2 linked regions of the Thalassobaculum sp. OXR-137 genome follow. The protein of the gene in region 2 interacts with the protein of the main gene of each other region in a pairwise test. Links are inferred from orthologs where the notes say so. Each region holds a gene or a part of one and is shown on either strand. Other genes may lie near its edges.

What was found.
Region 1: the proteins of tsaE (region 2) and rlmB interact in binary tests that used the Escherichia coli proteins (3 or more experiments, as listed by UniProt). The link is inferred for Thalassobaculum sp. OXR-137 from one-to-one orthologs.

The regions. Positions count from the first base shown.
Region 1 is NZ_CP139715.1:5,363,184-5,366,388, reverse strand. Bases 115-3,004 are described here. They hold rlmB (23S rRNA (guanosine(2251)-2'-O)-methyltransferase RlmB), read right to left. Parts: upstream 2,050-3,004; coding sequence 1,180-2,049; downstream 115-1,179. Other genes in these bases: tuf (elongation factor Tu), read left to right, coding at 2,401-3,004; T8K17_RS24895 (hypothetical protein), read right to left, coding at 115-1,088. In the rest of the region: more of T8K17_RS24895, read right to left, coding at 1-114; more of tuf, read left to right, coding at 3,005-3,205. UniProt on the Escherichia coli protein: Specifically methylates the ribose of guanosine 2251 in 23S rRNA.
Region 2 is NZ_CP139715.1:1,974,304-1,977,618, forward strand. What follows is about bases 200-3,199. They hold tsaE (tRNA (adenosine(37)-N6)-threonylcarbamoyltransferase complex ATPase subunit type 1 TsaE), read right to left. Parts: upstream 1,946-3,199; coding sequence 1,454-1,945; downstream 200-1,453. Other genes in these bases: T8K17_RS09255 (nucleotidyltransferase family protein), read right to left, coding at 200-390; T8K17_RS09260 (aminoglycoside phosphotransferase family protein), read right to left, coding at 412-1,461; T8K17_RS09270 (sensor histidine kinase), read right to left, coding at 1,942-3,199. In the rest of the region: more of T8K17_RS09255, read right to left, coding at 1-199; more of T8K17_RS09270, read right to left, coding at 3,200-3,315. UniProt on the Escherichia coli protein: Required for the formation of a threonylcarbamoyl group on adenosine at position 37 (t(6)A37) in tRNAs that read codons beginning with adenine.

The sequences.
Region 1 (3,205 bases), 3.4 Mb from region 2 along the record:
CCTTCCGCCACCAGCTTGGCCTCGAGCTGCGGCTGGCCCATCAGGTCGGCGACGTACTGTTCCAGGTACTCCCGCGCGGTCTCGCCGAACACCTTGCTGTGCAGGGCCACGGCCCGCATCACCCGCTCGCCGACGCAGCGCGTTCCCTGCATCAGCATGTCGATGGTCTGGTCGGAGAGGGCCCGGCCCAGCCGGCGTTCCAGCGCCTCCTGGGTCACCTCGCCGCCGATCAGCGCGCCCTCGAAGACGAGGGTGTCGCGCAGCTCGACCACCGCCTGGATCTCCTCGGCGAGGGTCTTGGCCGTCATCTTGTCGGGGCCGGAGACCAGACGGACGATATGCGCGGCCAGGGCCGCCCGGGAATCGGGCATCGGGGCGCGGGTCATCAGCTTGTAGAACGGCACCGACAGGACCGCCTTGGGCGGCGCGTCGGTCGGCCGGGCGGTCCCGTTCAGCAGGGCCAGCAGGCTGGCCACCGCCTCGCCGGCGGTCGGCAGATCGCCGATGACCTCCGGGAGCACCTCCACCGGCCGCAGCAGCTCGCCCAGGAACCGGTCGATGCAGGCCAGCGCCTCCGGCGTGTCGGCGCTGGCGGCGATCTTCAGCAGGGTGTCGAGCTTGTCGGCCCAGCCCTTCTTGTCCGCCAGCCCGGCGGCAACCGAGCACAGGATGCGGAAGGTATGGGCGGGGCTGCTCTCGTCGCCCCGCCGGGCGAACAACGCGCCGGCGGTCTCCGGCGTCATCGGGGCCGGGTCGAGGGCCTCGACCTCCTCGGCCATGGCCGCCTTGGCCTGGTCGATGATGTCCCACAGCCGGCGGATCCGCTCGCTTACCGGCACGCTCATGCCGCGGACCTGCCAGCTCGCCGCCTTCTGGACCGCCTGCATGGCGCTGGTCCCGCTGTTCATCAGATCGGTCTGATGCCGCGGGGAGTACAGGATCTCGATCGCCGTCAGCTTACGGGGGCCGAGATAGGCGGCGCAGGCCCGGGTGATGGTTTCGCGAGCGTCGGGAGTGAACAGGTCTGCGGCTTCTTCGCAGATCGCTGATTTCGCGACCTCGATGTCCTCGCGCGGCGTGAACACCATGATTACTGGGACTCCTGCATATCCGGTCTGCTTGCTCGGTCCGCCGCGCGGAAAAGCTGTCGGAGTATGGCCTAAAAATCTTGGTTAAAGGTTAACCTGCCTTTCTGCCGGGGGCGACCGCGGCGTGATGCAGGGCGATCGCCGCCGCCGCCGACACGTTGAGCGAGCGGATCGGCGCCTTGGTCGGCAGGTGGACGAGTTGGTCGCAGGTCTCGCGGGTCAGGCGGCGCAGGCCGTCGCCCTCCGCCCCCATCACCAGCGCGGCCCGGCCGGACAGGTCGAGACTGTCGAGCGCGACCGGCCCCTCCTCGGCGAGGCCGACGCACCAGAACCCGGCCTCCTGGATGGTGCGCAGGGCGCGGGCGAGGTTGATCACCCGCACCAGCGGGGTGACGTCGAGCGCGCCGGACGCGGTCTTGGCCACCACGGCAGTGATCTGCGGGGTGTGCCGGTCCTGGACGACGACCGCATCGGCCCCGAAGGCCGCGGCGGAGCGCAGCACGGCGCCGAGATTGTGCGGATCGGTCACCTGGTCGAGCACCATCAGCAGGCTTTGGGGCCCGGCGGCGTCGAGCACGTCCTCCAGGGCGGTGTCCGGCAGCGGGTCGACCCGGGCGATCAGGCCCTGATGCACCGCGCCCTCGCCGACCAGGGTGGCGATCTCCTCCGCCGTGACGGTCCTGGGGTCGGGCAGGGCCCCGCACCGGGCCTCGGGCAGGGCGGCCAGGGTCTCGGCGAGATCGGCCGCCGCTTCCACGCTGCACATCAGCGCGCGGACATGCCGTCGCGGATTGGCCAGTGCTGCCGCCACCGCGTGCCTGCCGAACAGCAGAGTCGGGTCGAATGCCGTCCGATCCGACTCGCGGCCGGGGAGTGTTTGACCGCCGCCGGACCGCTCGCGGCCGGGGGCAGGGGATTTCGCCGCACGGGAGGGGCGGCCGCCGTATTTTCGTTTCGCCATGGCTATGCTACGGTTTTCCTCGGTTGGGAGACCACGAACCGCCTGGATTACCGGCGCGGTCATTTTTTGTCGCGTTCGTCGTTGACAAACGGTCGCGAATTAACATAGTTCGCACTCCCTCAGGAACGGGGCTTGCCGAAAGCGAGATTGCGATCCGATCCGATGGTGGGGTGGCCGAGTGGTTAAAGGCAGCAGACTGTAAATCTGCCCGCGTATGCGTACGTAGGTTCGAATCCTACCCCCACCACCACTTGCTGACCGGATCGCGACCGACCGACAAGGTTCTGAAGAGGGTTAGTTTTTCCGGCATCTCCTGGATGCCTCCACGATGCAGCCGACGGGAACGACGAGATGGCCAAGGAGAAATTCGCGCGGACTAAGCCGCACTGCAACATCGGCACGATCGGTCACGTCGACCACGGCAAGACGACGCTGACGGCGGCGATCACGAAGACGCTTGCAGAGTCCGGCGGTGCGACGTTCATGGCGTACGACGCCATCGACAAGGCGCCGGAAGAGAAGGCGCGCGGCATCACGATCTCGACGGCGCACGTTGAGTACGAGACGGCGAACCGTCACTACGCGCATGTGGACTGCCCGGGCCACGCCGACTACGTGAAGAACATGATCACGGGTGCGGCGCAGATGGACGGCGCGATCCTGGTGGTGTCGGCGGCCGACGGCCCGATGCCGCAGACGCGCGAGCACATCCTTCTGGCGCGCCAGGTCGGCGTTCCGGCGCTGGTCGTGTTCATGAACAAGGTCGACCAGGTCGACGACGAGGAGCTTCTGGAGCTGGTCGAGCTCGAGATCCGCGAGCTTCTGTCGTCCTACGAGTTCCCGGGCGACGACATTCCGATCACCAAGGGTTCGGCTCTGGCCGCGCTCGAGGACAGCAACGAGGAGATCGGCCGCAAGGCGATCCTCGCGCTGATGGAGACGGTCGACTCGTACATTCCGACCCCGGAGCGTCCGAAGAACCTGCCGTTCCTGATGCCGATCGAGGACGTGTTCTCGATCTCGGGCCGCGGCACGGTGGTGACCGGCCGTATCGAGCGCGGCATCGTGAAGGTGGGCGAGGAAATCGAGATCGTCGGCATCAAGACGACGGTGAAGACGACCTGCACCGGTGTGGAGATGTTCCGCAAGCTGCTGG
Region 2 (3,315 bases):
CAGGGCGTTCCGCAAGCCGTCGAGCCAGACGCTGTCGCCGTTGATGACGAAGAACGGCTCGTCGCCGAGCTGGGGCAGGGCGTTCTTCACCCCGCCGCCGGTCTCCAGCACATTGTCCTCGTGGATGACGGTGATCGCCGGGTCCTTGCGGCGCTCGATATAGCGGGTGACGTAGTCGGACAGGTAGTGGGTGTTGACCACCACCCGCTTCACCCCGGCGTCCTTCAGGTGCTCCAGCGTGCGTTCCAGGATCGGCACGTCGCCGACCGGGACCATGGGCTTGGGCAGGTTGTCGGTGATCGGCGCCAGGCGGGTTCCGCGGCCGGCGCAGAGCACCATCGCGGTCTCGGGCAGCCAGTCGGGCCGGCGGCTCAGTCCGGGCAGCAGCATGCGTGTGTCCTCACCGGTCTTTCATCGTTTGATCTCGGGGCTGATCGAACTGGGCAGGCGCCTGTCCGGCTCGGGGATGCGGCGTACGGCGGACGGCATCTCCCGGTCGAGCCACGCGGCCACGCCGTCCAGGCCGGCCCGTGTCAGATCGGCCTCTATATGGGCCCAGCAGCGCGGGATATGAACCATGTAGCTGGTCCGTCCGAAGAAGCCCTGCTGGCGGCCGAACTGCCCCAGGATCTTGATCGCCCGCTGGGCGCCGAGCGCGTGATAGGCGCGCAGGAAGGCGTCCCAGTCCGAGACGTTCCGCCGGTCGCGATAGCGCTCCAGCATCGCCGCCTCCAGCCCCGGCGCCAGGTCGCGCCGCGCGTCCTGCAGCAGCGAGACCAGATCGTAGGCGGGGCTGCCGGACAGGGCGTCCTGGAAGTCCAGCAGGCCGCAGCGCGCCAGGCCCTCACGGCCCTCCAGGATCATCAGGTTGTCGACGTGGAAATCGCGCAGCACCAGGGTGTCGTCGCCGAAGGTCATCACCGGCACGGCGTCCTGCCAGGCGGCTCGATACGACTCGGCCGCGTCGTCGGGCACCACATCGCCCAGGGTCAGCGGTGCGTACCAGCGCAACATCCGGTCGGCCTCCTCCACCAGCCGTCCGCCGTCATAGGGCGGGGCCGAGAAGCCGATCTCCGGCGCGCGGTCGTGCAGGTCGGCCAGCAGATCGACGGCGATGGCGTACAGCGCCTCCTCGCTCCAGGCCCGCTCGTTCGGATCGGCCAGGATGCGGGTGAAGGTGCGGTCGCCGAAATCCTCCAGCAGCAGCAGGCCGGCGGGCACGTCCTCGGCCAGGACAGCCGGGGCGGAATAGCCGAATCGGCGCAGCTGGCCGGCGATGTCGAGGAACGGCCGCACGTCCTCCAGGGTCGGCGGGGCGTCCATCAGCACGGCTCGGGCGCCGTCGCGCAGCACCCGGTGATAGACCCGGTAGGACGCATCCTTGGCCAGCAGCGTGACCTCGGCCCCGCTCCAGCCCGCATTCTCCAGGAATGTCTTGATCTCGGTCTCGCGGTCACTCACCCGGCAGGGTTCCCGTCTCAATCTCGCCAAGGCGGTCGGCCCAGCGCCCATGGGGCGTCAGGCGGGCGATCCGCCGGTCGTTTCCATGGCATATTTCGAGCGCGAGTTCGAGCCGATCCGACGGAAGGTGTGCCCCCAACCTGTCCGGCCATTCCACCAGCACCACGGCCTCGGAGAACGCCTCCAGCAGTCCGAGCTCTTCCACTTCGTCCGGATCGCCGAGCCTGTACAGGTCGCAATGCCACACGGTGCCGCGTTCGCCCTCGTAGGGCTGAACCAGGGTGAAGGTGGGGCTGGGCACCTCCGCCTCGGGGTCGTCCAGCCAGGCGCGAACGAAGGCGCGGGCGAGCTCGCTCTTGCCGGCGCCCAGCGGTCCGGTCAGCAGGATGGCCATGCCCGGCTCGGCCCTGTCGGCTAGAGAGGCGGCGAGGCGGTGGGTAGCGTCCAGGTGGTCCAGGGAGAGGGGCGGCGGCAGGAACGTCACTCGGTGTCGTCTCCGGCTTCTTCGGTCTCCATCTTCCGCGGATGGCGCGGGACCGTGCAGATCACCTCGGTGCCTTCGCCCGGCGCGGAGGTCAGGGCGACGGTGCCGTCATGCAGCTCGATAAGCGATTTCACCAGGGCCAGGCCGAGACCGGCGCCGCTGGAGCGGCCGCGGCGCTCGAACCGTTCGAACACCCGGCTCTGGTCGTCGAGCGCGATCCCGACGCCGGTGTCCTTGACGATGAAGGCGACCGTGTCGCCCCGGTCCTCCACCGACATCATCACGTCGCCCCCTTCCGGGGTGAAGGCGATGGCGTTGGAGACGACGTTGTACAGCGCCTGGGTCAGGCGGCGCTCGTCCACCTCGATCGGCGCCAGATCAGCCGGGCAGTTGACCGACAGGCCGACCCCGCGTGCCCGAACGCGCTCGCGCGCCAGGGACTCCACGGCGGTGACAAGGGCGGACGGGGCGATCTTCTCGCGTTCCAACTCCAGATAGCCGGCCTCGATGGAGGCGAGGTCGAGGATGTCGTTCACCAGTCGGACGAGCCGGTTCGACGAGCCGAGAATGGCGTTGGCATAGTCCTTCTGCCGCTCGTTCATCGGCCCGGCATATTCCTGCTCGAGAACTTCCGAGAAGCCGATGATGGCGTTCAGCGGCGTGCGCAGCTCGTAGGAGACGTTGGCCAGGAACTCGCTCTTCAGCCGGTCGGCTGTCTCCAGCGCCTCGGTGCGTTCCTGCAGGGCGGTCTGGACGGCCAGGGTGTCGGTGACGTCGCGGAAGTTCAGCAGGGTCGCGCCGTCGGGCAGCGGCACGATGGCGAAGTCGAGCGCGCGGCCGTCGGTCAGGTGAAGCGTTCCGCTGGTCGCCTCGCGCCCGGCGAGGTAGCTCATCCACTCCGCCTTGATGTCGGTCCAGGGCCGGTCGGTCGGGAATTTCGGCCGCATCGCCTGGAACACGACTTCCGCCGGCGGTTCGGGTTCCAGGAACACCGGATCGTCCGGCGTGCCGCGCAAGCCCCATTGGGCGCGGAACGTCGGGTTGGACAGTTTCATGCGGCTGTCCACGCCGAACACCACGATGCCCTCGTACAGATTGTCCAGCGTCTCCTGCTGCACGGCGGTCAGCGTGTTGTAGGAGCGCTCCAGGGTCAGCCGGTCGGTCACGTCCTCGAAGGTCATCAGCAGCCCGCCGAACGGATGCGGCGTGACCACCATGCGCACGGTGCTGTCGTCGGGCAGGAACAGCAGCTCCTCATGGGCGTCGATCAGGGTGGTGAAGAGCCGGTTGAAGTCGTCCCGCCAGGCCCGGAAATCCGACTGTTCCGGCAGGCGTCGGCTTTCCCGCGCCATGTCGAGGACCTCGGACAG